Regions from separate parts of the Halopseudomonas sp. T1L2 genome, predicted to be linked through region 1. Evidence: predicted binding sites of a transcription regulator. Region 1 holds the regulator's gene; each other region holds the start of a gene.
What was found. The regulator FliA, encoded in region 1, starts transcription of late flagellar genes. The targets are predictions, from matches to a motif close to CTAAAGTTTNNNNNNNNNNNGCCGNTAA.
Positions count from the first base shown of each region.

Region 2: a site for FliA is predicted at 2,845-2,872, ahead of ACZ5WQ_RS06515 (methyl-accepting chemotaxis protein). Genes of this name have one in related genera too.
Region 3: a site for FliA is predicted at 1,591-1,618, ahead of ACZ5WQ_RS09970 (methyl-accepting chemotaxis protein). Genes of this name have one in related genera too.

Region 1 covers NZ_AP040865.1:1,716,168-1,722,099, reverse strand. Annotated here, with positions in the region: gene flhA (flagellar biosynthesis protein FlhA) at 1-288, shown strand, start outside; gene flhF (flagellar biosynthesis protein FlhF) at 357-1,724, shown strand; gene fleN (flagellar synthesis regulator FleN) at 1,757-2,584, shown strand; gene ACZ5WQ_RS07965 (RNA polymerase sigma factor FliA) at 2,581-3,318, shown strand; gene ACZ5WQ_RS07960 (chemotaxis response regulator CheY) at 3,540-3,917, shown strand; gene ACZ5WQ_RS07955 (protein phosphatase CheZ) at 3,939-4,733, shown strand; gene ACZ5WQ_RS07950 (chemotaxis protein CheA) at 4,889-5,932, shown strand, end outside.
Region 2 covers NZ_AP040865.1:1,388,456-1,394,387, reverse strand. Annotated here, with positions in the region: gene ACZ5WQ_RS06520 (Na+/H+ antiporter family protein) at 1-606, shown strand, start outside; gene ACZ5WQ_RS06515 (methyl-accepting chemotaxis protein) at 1,129-2,763, opposite strand; gene rloA3 (retropepsin-like aspartic peptidase RloA3) at 3,032-3,655, shown strand; gene ACZ5WQ_RS06505 (DUF2058 domain-containing protein) at 3,689-4,216, opposite strand; gene ACZ5WQ_RS06500 (DUF2897 family protein) at 4,301-4,474, opposite strand; gene ACZ5WQ_RS06495 (TetR/AcrR family transcriptional regulator) at 4,543-5,175, opposite strand; gene ACZ5WQ_RS06490 (efflux RND transporter periplasmic adaptor subunit) at 5,320-5,932, shown strand, end outside.
Region 3 covers NZ_AP040865.1:2,130,373-2,136,304, forward strand. Annotated here, with positions in the region: gene ACZ5WQ_RS09960 (diguanylate cyclase domain-containing protein) at 1-595, shown strand, start outside; gene ACZ5WQ_RS09965 (DUF808 domain-containing protein) at 604-1,506, opposite strand; gene ACZ5WQ_RS09970 (methyl-accepting chemotaxis protein) at 1,669-2,985, shown strand; gene ACZ5WQ_RS09975 (CaiB/BaiF CoA transferase family protein) at 3,051-4,247, shown strand; gene ACZ5WQ_RS09980 (pyridoxal phosphate-dependent aminotransferase) at 4,670-5,875, opposite strand; gene ACZ5WQ_RS09985 (amidase) at 5,880-5,932, opposite strand, start outside.

The DNA of each region.
Region 1 (5,932 bases):
AGGTTGGAACAGATGTTGCTACAGAGTATGCAGAAGGCCGGTCAGGGCGCCGACGACGGTATGTTGCTGGAGCCTGGCATGGCCGAGAAGTTGCAGCGCTCACTGTCTGATGCCGTACAACGGCAGGAAGTGCAGGGCAAGCCGGCAGTACTGCTGGTGGCGGGGCCGATTCGAATGATGATGGCCAAGTTTGTACGCTACGCAGCCCCGGGCGCCCATGTACTGTCCTACCAGGAAATTCCGGACAGCAAGCAGGTCACCATCATTGCGACGGTTGGCCAGAACTGAACTGCAGCACTCTGAATGAATGACAGCAACCGCCAGCGGGCGGTGCCAGAAAAGCGACGAGGTCAGCCATGAAAGTCAAACGTTTCTTTGCCGCAGACATGCGCCAGGCGATGAAGCTGGTTCGCGATGAGCTGGGCGCTGATGCGTCGATCATCGCCAATCGCCGGGTGGCCGGTGGCGTTGAGCTGACCGCTGCGCTGGACTACGAGGCGCCCCGTCTGACGGCACCGACACCGGGTCTGGATGCTGAATTGAAAAAGACCCAGGAGCGCATCGTTGCCGCGCGCGCCGAGCTGGAGGTGGGCGAGATGGCCTCCCACGATCAGCCGCTGGTCAATCGTCAGCTGTTTGGTGACAGCATGCGCCACGCGGCTCGCCAGGGTTCTGTGGAGGCCCGTGATCTGCTGGATCGGCTGATTCAGGAGCCGGTTGAGCCGGCGGCGCCGGCTGCAGCCAGCCGGCCTGCTGCGGAGCGCTCGCCGGCGGCAGCGGCCGTTGAAGATGCCAGCCTCAGCGCCATGCGCGCCGAACTGGCCGGGCTGCGGGAAATGCTGGAGTCTCAGCTGGGGGGGCTGGCCTGGGGGCAGCTCAATCAGCACAAGCCGAAACAGGCCGGTCTCTGGCGCCGTCTGACCCAGATGGGCTTGCCGGCCGAGGTCAGTCAGGATCTGCTGCGTCAGGTTTCTGACGTGAGTGATCCGCGTCAGGCCTGGCGCATGCTGCTGGCCTATCTGGCGCATCGTGTGCCGGTGCTGCGCGAAGAGCCGCTCGATGCCGGTGGCGTGATCGCGCTGGTCGGCCCCACCGGTGCCGGCAAAACGACTACGCTGGGCAAGCTCGCTGCGCGTTACGTGCTCAAGCACGGCAGTCAGCACGTTGCTCTGGTCACCATGGACACCTATCGTATCGGCGCACACGAACAGTTGCGCACCCTGGGCCGTATTCTCAATGTGCCGGTCAAGGTGGTGGACGAGCAGCAGGATCTCAATGACGTGCTGGCCGATTTCGCCGGCAAGCGCCTGGTTCTGATTGATACTGCCGGCCTGCAGGCCAACGATCCCTACCTGCGCGGCCAGCTCGACACCCTGGCCAGTCAGGGGCGTCGGGTACGCAATCTGCTGGTGCTGCCGGCGACCAGCCAGCACCGGGTGATGAAAGCGGCCTACCATACTTACAAGGCGTGCGGTCTGTCGGGCTGCATTCTGACGAAAGTGGACGAGGCCGCAACGCTCGGTGAATCGCTGGGGCTGGCGATGGAGCAGGGTTTGCCGGTAGCCTATCTGGCAGATGGCCAGCGCATTCCCGACGATATCAGCCGCGCCGTCGGGCATCAGCTGGTGAGTCGTGCAGTTAGTATGGCAGGTAATGATGCGCCGGCAGATCAGACCATGGCCGACGTATTTGCCGGTATGATGAACAGCCAGCGGGCCAGTTAAGCAATTTCACAGGATTAAGGTAATCAGCGCAGATGGGCAGCAAACATCCGGTTCAGGTAATCGCGGTCACCGGGGGCAAGGGTGGCATCGGCAAGACCAACGTGTCGGTGAATCTCAGCCTTGCTCTGGCGGAGATGGGACGGCGCGTTGTGCTGCTCGACGCTGACCTTGGTCTCGCCAACGTTGACGTGCTGCTGGGGCTCAAGCCAAAGGCAACGCTGGCCGACGTGCTGGAGGGCAAGTGCGATCTGCGCGACGTTCTGGTCACCGGCCCCGGCGGTGTTCGTATTGTGCCGGCCGCCTCGGGTGCCGCCAACATGGTGAGCCTCAACCATCAGCAGCATGCCGGCCTGATTCAGGCGTTCAGCGAGATCGGTGACAATATCGACGTGCTGATCGTCGATACGGCGGCCGGCATTGGTGATTCGGTAGTCAGCTTTGTGCGGGCGGCGCAGGAGGTGCTCGTCGTGGTATGTGACGAGCCAACGTCGATTACCGATGCCTACGCCCTGATCAAGCTGCTCAACCGTGATTACGGGATGACCCGATTCCGCGTGCTGGCGAATATGGTCGGCACGCCGCAGGAGGGCCGCATGGTGTTTGCTAAGCTCGCCAAGGTGACGGATCGATTTCTTGACGTTGCACTTCAGTATGTCGGAGCCGTTCCGTTTGATGAGGCGGTGCGCAAGTCAGTGCAAAAGCAGCGCGCGGTGTTTGAAGCCTTTCCGCGCAGCAAGGCCTCGCTGGCAATTCGCGCCATTGCACAAAAAGTTGATGCCTGGCCGCTGCCGGCCAACCCGCGAGGACACCTGGAGTTCTTCGTCGAACGTCTGGTGCAACCGACAGGGTCTGGCCTATGACAGCACAGGCTGGCGGATTGAGCATGTATACACGAGCACAGAGTTCTCGCGGTGAGCAGGATCGACTCGTCGAGCAGTATGCGCCGCTGGTAAAGCGAATTGCCTACCACCTGCTGGGGCGGCTGCCGTCCAGTGTGCAGGTGGAGGATCTAATGCAAGCCGGTATGATCGGGCTGCTGGAAGCCTCCCGCAAATTCGACTTCGGCAAGGGCGCCAGTTTCGAAACCTATGCCGGCATCCGCATTCGCGGTGCGATGCTGGACGAGGTGCGCAAGGGCGACTGGGCGCCACGCTCGGTACACCGCAATACGCGGATGGTCAGTGATGCGATGCGCGCGGTCGAGGCGCGGCTCGGGCGTGACGCCAAGGATCACGAAGTTGCCGCCGAGCTGGAGATGAGCCTGGAAGAGTACTATACGATTCTCAGTGATACCGCCGGCAGCAAGTTGTTCAGCTTTGATGATCTGCTTGAGTCGGGTGCGCCGGCAGATGTGCAGGGCGGCGAGGAACCGGCGTCCGGGCTGCAGGATGAGCGTTTCAGAGCGGCTTTGATCGAGGCAATCGACACGTTGCCCGAGCGCGAGCGACTGCTGCTGTCGCTTTATTATGATGAGGAGCTTAACCTCAAGGAGATCGGCGCCGTGCTGGGTGTCAGTGAATCCAGGGTCAGTCAGTTGCACAGTCAATGTGCTGCTAGGTTGCGCTCGAAGCTGATGAGCTGGCGAAATGATTGATTTTGTCGTCAACATCCGGACAATGCTCGGATTGCTCGACAGGTAGTGGCTTCGGGCCGGACGTCCAGGTGGCGTTTTCGAGGGTGCATCCGATCAGCCTGCTGGCTTCCAGCTGATTGATCAGAGCTTCTTTTATGGCTTGATTGGTTATTTGCGATGGGTTTTTGGGGTGCAGGCCTGCACATTCCCTGGTTTGTACGGAGGTCGACTTGGACAAGAATATGAAAATTCTCATCGTTGATGATTTTTCGACGATGAGGCGCATCATCAAGAACCTGTTGCGCGACCTTGGGTTTACCAACACAGCCGAAGCCGATGACGGCAACACCGCGTTGCCGATGCTGCAGAGCGGCAGTTTCGATTTTCTGGTGACTGACTGGAACATGCCCGGCATGAGCGGCATTGACCTGTTACGCGCTGTGCGGGCCGACGAGCGGCTCAAGCACCTGCCGGTGCTGATGGTAACGGCCGAGGCCAAGCGAGATCAGATCATTGAAGCCGCGCAGGCGGGCGTCAATGGCTATGTGGTCAAGCCGTTTACGGCTCAGGCCTTGAAAGAAAAGATCGAAAAAATCTTTGAGCGAGTTCAGGCTAAATAATAATCAACCGGGGTACAGGTTATGGCTTTGAGTAAGGATCCCGGCCAGGCGACCGCTCAGGAATTCGAGCATTCGCTGAAGGACAATGCGCACCAGCTGGTTGGTCACCTTGAGAGCGGCAACTTCGGTGAAGCGTTGCTGGTCATTCATGCCATCAATCAGGCACGCGACCGTGGTCTTTATCACGAAGTGGGGCAGCTCACCCGCGCGTTGCACAATGCCATCGTCAATTTTCAGATCGACACGACCCACGCGCTGGGTGGTGACAACGATACTTCCAAGATATCCGATGCCTCTGACCGGCTGGACTATGTGGTTCAGCTGACCGACAAGGCGGCCAACCGGACCATGGATCTGGTCGAGGCCAGCGTCCCCAAGGTCGCTGATCTGGGGCAGCAGGCGAACGCCCTCAAGGCAGACTGGCAGCGGCTGCAGCGCCGGGAGATGGCGGCGGACGAGTTTCGCGACCTCTACCGCCGGGTAGGCGAGTTCCTTGAGCAGACCGAATCGACCAGCAAGGATCTGTCCACCAATCTGAACGATATTCTGCTGGCTCAGGACTATCAGGATCTGACCGGCCAGGTGATCAAGCGTGTGACTACGCTTGTGCATGATGTCGAAGAGAGCCTGGTCAACCTGGTCCGAATGGCGGGACAGGTCGACCGCATTACCGGCATCAATCATGGTGAATCTCCCGGGGACGGAAAAAAATCCTCCTCCAGGGGTGAAGGTCCGCAAATTCATGCCGATAAAAGGGAAGACGTTGTTTCCGGTCAGGATGAGGTTGATGACCTCCTTTCCAGCCTGGGATTCTGATGTCAGCTGTAACTGCCGCACGCTGAGCGCGCGGCCGGTCTGACTGCTCAAGGTCGCTGCCTGGCAGCAACGTTGAGTGACTGCGCAGCGCCGAGATGGAAATTCAAGGCGGCATTGCGTGGCCTTCCGATAACACGCCCGAGGGGAGTGGGTGCATGAGTTTCGATGCGGATGAAGAGATTCTCCAGGACTTTCTGGTCGAGGCCGGCGAGATTCTCGAGCAGTTGTCCGAACAGTTGGTCGAGCTGGAAAACCGGCCCGACGACATGGATCTGCTTAACGCTATCTTCCGCGGCTTTCACACCGTAAAGGGCGGGGCCGGCTTTCTCCAGCTGGATGCCCTTGTTGCCTGCTGCCATATCGCCGAGAACGTATTCGATATTCTGCGCAAGGGCGAACGTACCGTCACGCCCGAGTTGATGGACGTCGTTCTTCAGGCTCTGGACACGGTCAATGGCATGTTTGCCCAGGTGCGAGAGAGCGAGGAGCCGACTCCTGCTGCGCCTGCTCTGCTGGATGCGTTGGCCGCCCTGGCTCAGCCCGCATCGGCGGATGAGGCAACAAGCGAGCCGCCTGCTGCAGAAGCGCCTGAGCCGGAGCCCGAGGCTGGTCCGGCTGACGCTGCGGCACCTGCCGCTGCCGAGGGTGACATCACCGACGATGAATTCGAGCAGTTGCTTGACGCCCTGCATGGTGATGGCAGTGCGGCTGCCGCAGCCTCTGTTGCTGCTGCCCAGACAGCGTCCACCGCTGGCGCCGATGAGATCTCCGATGATGAATTTGAGGCCCTGCTGGATGAACTGCATGGCCCGGGCAAGGCGCCGGCAGCTGCGACAGGCAAGCCGGCAGCCGCTGAATCGTCCAAGCCGGCGTCTGACGGTGACGACATTACCGACGATGAATTTGAGGCGCTGCTTGACCAGTTGCACGGCAAGGGTGCTGCGCCGGGTGTCAAGGAAGCACCTGCTGCTGCACCGGAGACGTCGGCTGCCGACAGTTCCGATGACCATATCACTGACGACGAATTCGAAGCGCTGCTTGATCAGCTCCACGGCAAGGGTGCTGCCCCCGGTATTGCTGACGCCAAGGCCGACCAGTCCGAGGCTGCCAAGCCCGCTGCACAACCTGCTGCCAGCAAGCCGGTAACGCCCGCTGCGCCCAAGGCTGCAGCGAAGCCGGCGGCCAAGGCCGCAGCACCC
Region 2 (5,932 bases), 330 kb from region 1:
CTGCTGGTTGCGCTCGCCGCCGTGGTCGCAGCCTTTGTCATTCAGCTGTGGCTGGATTCGATGATCATGGGCGCGCTCGCCGGCTTCGTGATTTTCTCGGTGTCGGGAGTTGTGCGCTGGCGTGAGGCTGACGGTGTCTTCACCGAAGGCATGAAGATGATGGCCATGATCGGCTTTATCATGATTGCCGCCGCCGGCTTTGCCGAAGTAATGCGGGCTACCGGCGCCATCGGGACACTGGTCGACAGCTCTGCGGCAGTGATTGGCGATAATCGTGCGCTGGCGGCGCTGCTGATGTTGCTGGTCGGGTTGCTGATTACCATGGGTATCGGTTCGTCGTTCTCGACCATTCCGATCATCGCGGCAATCTATGTACCGCTGGCAATGCAGCTGGGCTTCAGCCCGGCGGCGATTGTTGCTCTGGTCGGCACTGCTGCGGCGCTGGGTGATGCCGGTTCCCCCGCGTCTGACTCGACCCTCGGCCCGACTGCGGGTCTGAACGTGGATGGGCAGCACAACCACATCTGGGACACCGTGGTGCCGACCTTTATCCACTACAACCTGCCGCTGATCATTTTCGGCTGGATTGCGGTGATGGTGCTGTAACGCATTGAGGTGCAAAAAAGCCCTGCTCGGGAAACCGGGCAGGGCTTTTTTGTGGTTCTTGGCGGAATGCCAGGGGCAAGAACTGTCGTGCTGTTTCCTGATGCGATATGCGAGGGGGTAGGCGGCGCGCAAGCAGATGTTTGATTTGTTCAGCATGGTGCTGCCACCGAGTCCCCATTTCGCCTTCACGGCGAGCCAAGGGGGGCTGCTTGCCCAGCCCCCTTTGGCGATCCCCCGGGCACCCGGCTACGCGGCCCTGCGGGTTCGCTGCGTTGCTCGGCTTGGCAGGGGCCGGCAGAACTCGTCGCTACGCTCCTCAGACAGGCTGCCGTCCTTTATCCTGCCAATCCTGCGCTACTCGCCCGCGTAAACGGGACGAACCCCGGTGCACACTCGATCATTCGAGTATTCGGTTAACTGCCCTGGAATACGCCCTTGTCGCATTCCCACGGGCTGACTCGATGAATCACAAAAAAGCCCAGCCCGGGAATCCGGGCTGGGCTTTTCGCTGCAGCAGTCCAATCAGATTCTGAAGCGGCGCACCAGCTCATCGATCTGCCGGCCCAGGCTGGCGAGATGTTGACCGGCCTGCGCGGTTTCGCGGGCGCCGTCGGTGGTCTCGCGGGCTAGTTCCGCCGCTTCGGTGACGTTGCGATTGACGTCTTCGACCACGGTTGACTGCTGGGTGGTTGCGCTGGCAATCGAGGCGTTGAGTGCGACCAGTTGCTGCATCGACTGGGCAATCTGTTCGAGTGCCGCGCCGGCTTCGTTCACCTGGTCTACGCTCGCCTGAGAGTGGCGGCTGCTTTCATTGATCACGCCGACGACCGTCTGGGTATTGGTCTGCAGCTTGCTGATCATATTGTGAATTTCTTCGGTCGACTGCTGGGTGCGCTGGGCCAGATTGCGCACTTCATCGGCCACCACGGCAAAGCCACGACCCATCTCGCCGGCGCGTGCCGCCTCAATGGCTGCGTTGAGTGCCAGCAGGTTGGTCTGCTCGGCGATGTTGCGGATCACATCCAGTACCGAGGTGATTTCATGGGCATCGCTGGACAGGGTTTCCATATGCTGGACGGCGGTATTGACGCTGTCGGACAGCAAGCGAATCTCATGGATGGTCTGTTCGACCTGCTGGCGGCCGTTGGCTGCGCCCTGGTTGGCGTTTTCTACCTCCTGGGCGGCGGCGTTGGCGTTTTGGGCTACGTCCTGAACGCCGTAGGTGATTTCGTTGATGGCGGTGGCCATCAGCTCCATGCGTTCTGACTGGCGGCTCATGTCGCGCAGGCTGTTGTTGCTGATCTGGTCCAGCTGCTGGCTGGAGCTGATCAGTTGACGTGCGCTGTCACCCAGTTGGCCAATGATGTCGGCCAGGTTGCGGTTGAAGCGGTTGAAGTAACTGGCGATCTGCGACAGTTCATCGCGGGCGTCGTCGTCCAGGCGGCGGGTCAGGTCGGCCTCGCCACTGGCAATGCCGCGCATGGCGTTGACGATCTTGTCCAGCGGCTGGGAAATGCTCCGGCCGATGACAAACAGCAGCATGAACATGACCAGAATCACCAGGACGCTGACAACCAGTGAATTGATCAGCGCGTCGCGGAATTTGGCCTGCATGGCGTCAACATAGATGCCTGTGCCCACCATGTAGTCCCAGGGCTTGAAATGCTTGAATGCAGCGATCTTCTGTGAACCTTCCTCCTCGCCCGGTTTGGGCCAGGAGTACTGGAAGCTTGCGGTGCCTTCGCTGCGTGCCTTGCGTACCATTTCGGCGATAACATTGACGCCTTCCTGGTTGCGCATGGTTGAGAGGTCGGTGCCGACTGTCTGGGGAGCAAGCGGGTGCATGATCATGATGTTGTTCATGTCATTTACCCAGTAATATTCGTTCCCGTCATAGCGCAGCGCAGCCAGTGCACTAAGGGCTTCCTTGCGGGCCTGCTCACCAGTCAGTTCGCCGTTGAGCTCTTTCTGGTGATAGAAGGCCATGAGATCATGCGCAACCTCGACCAGATGGGTTGCCTTGACGATTTCGCCGTCGCGGATTTCCCGATGCAGGTTGGACAGCGAAAGCCCTTCTGTCATCAGGGTGCTGGCCAGGGCAATAATCATGATCAGCCAAACTCGCTGACTGATTCGAATGTTGCGCAACAGCTTCATGAAACCTCCGCACGCCTTGTGCTTGTGTCTATTATTTTTTAGTGGTGCCGGCAACGAATCCTGTTCGCAGTGGCCTTAAGGTTATCGGTTGAATACGTCAAAACCTGAGCGGTATTTTCCCGTCATCCGTGCTGGCGATTTGACTGCAAGCGAGCCGGGCTTGCAAGGGGTTATCTGTTTTTGTGATCTTTGCTTATAAGGTGCGCGGTGTCGCACGCTCTGTTTCGCCGGCTGCAAGGCTGGTGGTCAACCAAGGTAAGGGTATCTCATGCGGTCAGTAGTGAAAGTGGCAGCGTTATCGGTTGGTCTGTGGTGTGCCATGGCCGGAACGGGTGTGTCGGCGGCGGATGAGCCGGTTCGGTTCGGACCCAGAGTCGTCGGGTGGATCGAGAAGGGCCTCATTCTGCCTGAATACACGGCGGTCAAGATCAAGGTGGATTCCGGCGCACTGACCTCGTCGATGCATGCGGTCAATATCGAGGAGTTCGAGCACATGGGCCGCGAATGGGTCCGCTACGATGTGCCGGTGCGTGATGCAGACACCGACGAGATGGTCACCATGCACTTTGAGCGCCCGGTGTTTCGCCGCATTCTGGTGCGCGGTGCGGGTGGGTCTGATCGCCGGCCGGTGGTCAAGATGTCGATCTGCATGGGCGACCGGGTTTACGAGGAGCAGTTTTCCCTGCGTGACCGGGGTGACATGAACTATCCGGTGCTGATTGGCCGCCGCACCATTGAGCATGTGGGGCTGATCGACGTTTCAAAGACCTTTATGCACAAGCCCAGTTGTTCCGAGGCCGATTACGATCAGGAGCGTCAGCGACAGCACGATCGTGAGGAGAAGGGGGCGGGTAACGAGCCGATGACTCCGGCTGGGGAAGTAGACGCCTGAACAAATCGGCCGCCCTTGGGCGGCCGATTTGCTTTACCACATCAGATCGTCGGGGATTTCGTATCCTGCGTACGGATCGTCCTCTGCAGGCGTTTCTTTCTTCACTTCTGCAACATGGACAGGCCAGTGGGGGGCGCGCTCGCGGACTTTTTCGGCGATGTCCAGGGGGATCAGCACGAAGCCGCCTGACAGCCGGGTAATGCCCAGGCGACCGCGGCTGAGCAGGCCGAACTGGTCCTCGGTAACGTGGATCTTCTTGATCTTGTTCTTGCTGACGAACTGATAGGGCGTTTCGCCACCGGTGCGATCGACCACGTTCTGTTCGATCATCTGCTTGGCCTGGGCTTCGGCCGCCTTGCGTGCGGCTTCGGCCTGGCGCTGCTGGTTCAGTTCGCGGTCACGTTCGGCCTTTTGTTCGCGGGCTTTTTGCGCAGCGCTGGGGCCAGCGTCACCAGCCGGCTGGGCCTTGGCTTCCTTCTTCTTGGCGCGTTGCGCCTGCTTGAGTTTCTTCTCGTCGACCAGTCCGGCCTTGAGCAGTTGAGCTTGTAGTGAATTGACCATGGTTTGTCAGCGTCGTGTAGATGCGGCGCCGCGGCGGCGCCTGGTTGAAGTCTGGCGTATCAGCGGCATAGTCTACCGCGTTGTTCAGCGCTTTTCTTCCTCGGCTTCCTCAGCCTTGAGCTGCGCTTCGCGGGCCTTGACCTTGGCCAGTGTCTCCGGGCTGACACGGTTGCTGCCGGCGTTGTCGCGCAGCAAAAGCAGGCTGCCGATTATGCTGCCCAACGCCAGCACCATGAAAAGCCATCCATACCAGGGCATGGGATTCTCCTTGGGATAAATACCTGACCCATCATGGGCGCAGCCACTGCGGATAACAAGCCCGGGGTTCAGGCACGCATGGAATGGTTGAGCATCTGCAGGGTGTAGCCAATCAGCTGCTCGGCGGGCATTTGTGGCTGCTCACAGGGGTCTGGCTGGCGTGTCTGCAGGATCACGCCATGCAGCGCACCACGCAGGTAGCAGGCCGTCAACACGGGGTCTGCCACGCGCTCAGGGTGCAGACTGCCGTCGGCGACACCATCGGTGAGTGACTGGATCATGCAGGCCATCGACTGGTCGTAGCAACTGGCCAACTCCTGCAGCTGCTCATCGCTGTCGACCAGATGAGAAAAGGTGCTGGCATCGGTCAGCAGGTCGAAGTAGTCCGGCGCCTCAACGCTGAACTGGTAATAACTCCAGCCGATACGCTGCAACTGCTCCAGGCCGCTGCCGCCGGCTGTCTGTGCGGCCTGAAAGCGCGTGAGCAACTGCTGTCCGGCGCGCAGCATAAGCCCTCGCATGATCGCCGCCTTGTCCTTGAAATAGACATACAGGAGGGCGCGGCTGAGCTGTGCGCCGCGGGCGATCTCATCCATTGCGGTGCGTTCGTAACCCTTGCTGAAGAAGCACTGTTCGGCACTGTCGAGAATGCTTTCCCGGCGTTCCTGCTTTTCCCGTTCTCTGCGTTCGTTGGCGCTCATCGGCTCTCTCGATTGCGGTAGTAAAAAACAGTCTGTCATTTGTTGACAATGTGTCAATCTCTGACAGAGTGTTAATCAGGTTTTCTTTCCGGGAGCAGGATGATGGTCTGTGCATCAGGTTGGCAAGGGCGGTGTGGTCATTTCTTGGCGCTGTCTTCAGCGTTGATAGCGGGTCTGGCGCTGGCGGGTTGTCGCGCAGAGGGTGTGGACGGACCGGTTGTGGCTGCGCAGGAGCTCGTGCCGGTCAGGGTCGCGGAGGTCGCCGCAGCCGATCAGGCAGAGATGCTGCATTTCGCTGGCAGCGCCCGGGCCCGGCAGCGCGCCAGTCTGACCTTTCAGGTTGGCGGCACGCTGGCGAGCCGACCGTTGCAGCTTGGGCAGGCCGTTGCCGCCGGCGACGTTCTGGCGACGTTGTATAACCCTCAGCTCGAGCCGGCGCGTGATGCAGCCCGGGCGCGGCTGGCCGAGCTGCAGGTGCAGGCAGCGCAGGCGCGCAGAGATCTGCAGCGTACCGAGCAGCTGTTCCAGCGGGGCGCACTTTCGAAGGCCGATCAGGAGCAGCAGGCGGCGCGGCTGGAGGCGCTGCAGGCCGGTGTTCGGAGCGCCCGGGCAAGTTTGCAGCAGAGTGAACGGCTGAACAGTGAAACCCGTATGCGCGCGCCTTTCGACGGCACCATCGAAGACTTGCTGGTCGAGCCCGGCGAGTTTGTCGCCGCAGGTCAGCCGGTGTTGCAGATGGCGGCGAGCGGCGGTGCCG
Region 3 (5,932 bases), 410 kb from region 1:
GGGTGTCGTACGCGATATCACCGAAGAAAAGCGCTCGGTTCGGGAACTGGAACAGCGCGCCCACCAGGACCCGCTGACCGGCCTGCCCAACCGGCTGATGCTGGAGCAGCGACTGTTTGAAGCCCTGACCAGGGCCAGAGCCCGGCAAACGCGTCTGGCTCTGGTGTTTATCGACCTGAACCAGTTCAAGGCAATCAACGACCAGCTCGGCCACGCCAGTGGCGACGAGGTGTTACTGGCGGTTGCCCAGCGTCTGCGCAGCGCAGTGCGCAGCTCTGACATGGTCGCCAGACTGGGCGGGGACGAGTTTGTCGTCCTGCTCGAGGGGCTATCGCGCAGCAGCCGGGTAACTGACGAGGCCCACCAGATCAGCGAGAAACTGTTTGCCAGTCTCGCGCCGGTGATCACCCTGCAGGGCCGCGACTACCGTATTGGTGCCAGTCTGGGCGTTGCCCTGTTCCCCGATCATGCCGCCACCCTGGACAAGCTGATCCATGCCGCCGACCTGGCCATGTACAGCGCCAAGCGCAGCGGCAACAACCAGTACCGGCTGGGCGAGGATCTCAATACCCACGCCCACACCCTGACGCCCTGATACCAGATTCAGCGCCGAAGACGGCCAGCCAGCGTAATCACTCCCACCAGCAGGGCACCGGCGGCCACCCCGAAACCGGCATTGAGCAGGGTTGGCAGCAGACCATCCAGCACGGTGCCGATATAGGGCAGGTCCGCCGCCCGCTCGGCGCTGTCCTCGATCCAGTGATGCACTACCGACAGGCCGTGCGTCAGGATACCCCCGCCGACCATAAACATCGCAGCCGTCCCCACGACCGATAACGTTTTCATCAGCCAGGGTGCCATATCGAGGACGCCCTGCCCGAGTCGCTGCAGCAACGGACTGTCCTTGCGGGTCAGCGCCAGCCCGCCGTCATCCAGTTTGACAATACCGGCAACCAGCCCGTAGACGCCGATGGTCATCACCACGGCAATTCCCGCCAGCACAACCAACTGTTTGACGAAATCGGCGTCGGCTACCGTACCCAACGTGATGGCGATAATCTCGGCGGAGAGGATAAAGTCGGTGCGCACCGCGCCAGCAATCTTGGCTTTTTCCCGTTCAACCAGATCCACCTGCTCGTCCTGCAGCGTCTGCCGGTGCTCGGCCTCGGTGTCATGCAGAAACCGGTGTGCCAGCTTTTCTGCGCCCTCGTAACAGAGAAATGCCCCGCCCAGCATCAACAGCGGCGTGATAGCCCAGGGGGCAATGGCGCTGATCAGCAGCGCCGCCGGCACCAGAATCAGCTTATTGCGAAACGAGCCCCTGGCTACGGCCCACACCACCGGCAACTCCCGTTCGGCCCGCACACCGGCAACCTGCTGAGCGTTAAGCGCCAGATCGTCACCCAGCACGCCCGCCGTCTTCTTGGCGGCAACCTTGGTCATGACCGAGACGTCGTCCAGTACTGTTGCAATATCATCCAGTAACACAAGCAGACTGCTAGCCAATTCATCCTCCTGATCAATTTGATGCACAGCCCCGAGCACAGGCCTGAGGCGCGTAAAAAAAACGGCCTGACGCCGGAGTATTGGTTCAAGTCCGACGCATGTCGGCCGATTCAGTTATACCCTGCAAGCACGCTCATCTATCCGCGCCACCAAGAGGTTGTCATGTTCGGAGCACGTCTCAAAGCAGAGCTTCAACGAAGTCAGCAACTGCTCGCAACCCAGTCGCACATCCTCAATGCAATCCGCAAGAACATCGCCTGGATCGAATTCACCCCAGAGGGCGAGATTCTCGATGCCAACACTGCGTTCCTGAACGTTGTCGGCTATCAGCTTGAGGAAGTGCGTGGCCGCAGGCACAGCCTGTTCTGCGCACCGGAACTGGTCAACAGTAACGAATACCGCCGCTTCTGGCAGCGTCTGGCCAGCGGCGAGAGTTTCAGTGACCGTTTTGATCGCATAGCCAAAGACGGCAAACAGGTTTGGCTGGAGGCGAGCTACATCCCGGTCATTGGCGCTAACGGGCGGGTATCGAAGGTAGTGAAACTGGCCTTTGATATCACCCGGGAAGTACAGGCCGAACAGCAACACCAGAGTCTGCTGAATGCCATCAATCGGTCAATGGCGGTGATTGAATTCACCCGGGACGGCGAGATCGTCACCGCCAATGACAACTTCCTGCGCACCATGGGGTACCGCCTGGACGAGATCAAGGGCAAGCACCACCGGATGTTCTGCAGCCCCGAAGTCGCCAGCAGCAGACAGTACGAGCAGGCCTGGCAGCGCCTGAACCGGGGTGAGTTTCTCTCGGACATCTTCCAGCGCATAACCCGCAGCGGCCAGATCATCTGGTTGCGCGCCACCTACAACCCGCTCTACGACGCCAGCGGCAGGCTCTATGGCTTCGTCAAGTTCGCCAGTGACATCACCGCCCAGATCGAACGCCGCGATGCCGAATCCGCCGCGGCCAAACTCGCCTTCGAGATCGCCGCTGAAACCGATGGCAGTGCGCGCGACGGCGCGGCAACCGTGCAGGAAGCGATCGATGTAGTGCGCTCTATCGCTGGCGATCTGGACAATGTGTCCGAACAAATCAATGCGCTGAACAGTCAGTCCGAGCGCATCAACAGCATCGTTCAGGTCATTCGCGGCATCGCTGACCAGACCAACCTGCTGGCCCTCAACGCCGCCATCGAGGCCGCCCGCGCCGGCGAGCAGGGGCGCGGTTTCGCCGTGGTCGCCGACGAAGTGCGCAACCTCGCCGCGCGCACCGCCCAGGCCACCCTGGAGATCAACGAGGTGGTGCAGCAGAACATGGAGCTGGCCCATCGCGCGGTCGACGGCATGGCCGGCAGCCGCAGCAAGTCGGAACAGGGCGTGGTGCTGGCCAACCGGGCCGGCGAGGTGATGCTGGAGATCCGCGACGAGGCGCAGCGGGTGGTCGATGCCATCGGCCAGTTTGCAGAGGCGATCAAGCACTGAGCAGCGTTCCGCGGCCGCCGCCTTTGCCCTACACTGGCGGCCCAGCCACCGCATCCGGAGCCCGTATGAACGCCGCCAAACCCCTCGCCGGCCTCAAGGTCATCGAACTCGGCACCCTGATCGCCGGCCCTTTCGCCGCTCGCATCTGCGCCGAGTTCGGCGCCGAGGTCATCAAGGTCGAGTCACCCAATGGCGGCGATCCATTGCGCAAGTGGCGCAAGCTCTACGAGGGCACCTCACTGTGGTGGTTTGTGCAGGCCCGCAACAAGCAATCGCTGACCCTCAACCTGAAAGATCCCGACGCCATCGATGTGCTCAAACAGCTGCTCGGCGATGCCGACATCCTGATCGAGAACTTTCGCCCAGGCACGCTGGAAAAGCTCGGGCTGGGCTGGGATACCCTGCATGCACTCAACCCGGGGCTGGTGATGGTGCGGCTGTCCGGCTTTGGTCAGACCGGCCCGCAAAAGGACCAGCCCGGATTTGGCGCCGTTGGCGAATCCATGGGCGGGCTGCGCTATATCACCGGTTTCGAGGACCGTCCGCCGGTGCGTACCGGCATTTCCATCGGTGACTCCATCGCCGCGCTCTGGGGCGTGATTGGCGCGCTGATGGCGTTGCGGCACCGGGAGGTCAATCAAGGCAAGGGCCAGATTGTCGACGTCGCGCTCTACGAAGCCGTCTTCGCGATGATGGAAAGCATGGTGCCCGAATTCGATGTAATGGGCTTCGTGCGCGAGCGCACCGGCAACATCATGCCCGGCATCACCCCCTCCTCCATCCACACCTGCAGCGACGGCAAGGCAGTACAGATCGGCGCCAACGGCGATGCCATCTTCCAGCGTTTCATGCGCGCCATTGGCCGTGATGATCTGGCCGCCGACCCGACCCTGGCCGACAATGCCGGCCGTGACGCCAGACGCGACGAGCTGTACACGCTGATTGACCGCTGGGCCGCCAGCCTGCCACAGGAGCAGGTATTGCAGGTGCTGGAACAGGCCGAAGTCCCCGCCAGCAAGATCTATTCAGCCGCCGACATGTTCACCGACCCGCAGTACCTGGCCCGCGAAATGTTCCTCAACGCCACCCTGCCCGACGGCAAACCGTTCAAGATGCCTGGCATCGTGCCCAAACTGTCCGAAACACCCGGCAGCGCCGAATGGACCGGGCCGGCGCTGGGTGAGCATACCGATGCCATCCTTGGCACGCTCGGATACAGCGAACAGCAAATTGCCGAGCTGCGTGCGCGCGGCGCGATTTAGCGGGGCGTAATGAGCGGCGCGACGCACTTGCTGTACCGTCTGAGTGACCGGACGCAGAGCGTCCGGGTCGGCGCTACCACGCGAAGCGTGGGAGCGATCAACAACGGCGGAGTGTGCACAGAATCCAGTCCCGTTTACGCGGGCGAGTAGCGCAGGGCTGACGGGAAAAAGAGCGGCAGCATGTCTGAGGAGCAACGCGACGAGTTCTGCCGCTCCCCGCCAGGCCGAGCAACGCAGCGAACCCGAAGGGCCGCGTAGTCGGGTGCCCGGGGGGATCGCCAAGGGGGGCCGGGCAAGCGGCCCCCCTTGGCTCGCCGTGAAGGCGAAAGGCTGACTCAATATCAGCGCATTAAGCGATCAAGAGACGCCAAAAGGGTCAGCGCGCAAGCGCTGGGGAACTGCCAACCATAAAGGCCCCATCTCTAATCAAAATCCTGCTTCTCCATCCACGGAATAATCCGCTCGAATGCCTGCTCGATCCGCTCCAGCGAGGTGGAATAGCTCAGCCGCAAGGCATTGCTGCAGCTGTTTCCGAAGGTCTCGCCGGGAATGGTGCAGACCCCGGTTTCCTTCAGCAACCGCAACGCCACGTTGGTGCCGTTGACCCCTTCCGGCAGCGACGGAAACAGATAAAACGCGCCCTCGGGCTTGTAGCCGGTCAGGTGCGGCGTCTGTTCCACCAGCTCGACCAGCCGGTCGCGACGGCGGGTGTACTCGCTGAGCATCTGCTCGATGAAGGCACCGCCGCTGCGCAGCGCAGCCACCCCGGCCCACTGGAACGGGGTATTGGCGACCGTGGTGGTGAACATGTGATAGCGCCGCAACTTCTTGATTGCCGCCTGGCTGCCGATCAGCCAGCCGATGCGCATACCGGCCATGCTGTAGGTCTTGGAAAAACTGCTGACTACCATCACGTGATCCAGATCGCTGCAGCACGACAGCACCGACGGGTATTCTCGCCCGTCATAGATCAGGTGGTCGTACACCTCATCGCTGATGACATGGATACCACGGTAGGCCGCCTCTTCCAGAATCGCCTCCAGCGTCTCGCGCGGATACAGCGTGCCGGTCGGGTTACTCGGCGAGTTGAGAATGATCGCGTAGGTATGCGGCTCAATGGCATCGATCACCTCCTGCGGATCAAGCTGGTGATGATTCTCGGCACGCGTTGATATCTCGGTCACCTCGCCGCCGTTCATGCGAATCAGCGGTGCATAGAGCATGAACGCCGGATCCGGCACGATAAAGTGACGGCCTGGGGCTGCAACCGCTGTCAGCGCCAGATAGAGCGCCTCGGTCGCGCCGGTGGTGACCATGATGTTGTCCGGCGTCAACGGCCGCTGGTAGCGCTCGCTGTAGTACTCCGCCAGCGATTCCAGCAGCTCCGGCAGGCCGGCGTCCATGGTGTAGCCGGTCTGCCCGGCGCGCAGCGCCTCGACCGACGCTTCAACCACCACATCCGGCGCCGGCAGATCCGGCTGACCGATGGACAGATGGATCACATCCTCCATGTTGGCGGCCAGATTGACCATCTTGCGAATCCCCGGAATGGGAATGGTCAGCAGCGCCGGATTCCAGATCGGGTCTTCGGATTCATACAGATCAATATCGGAGTTTCCCAGCGGCATGGCATTACTCCTTGACGGTGGTAAAGAGCGCCGGACGGCGGTCGGTCAACGGAGCGG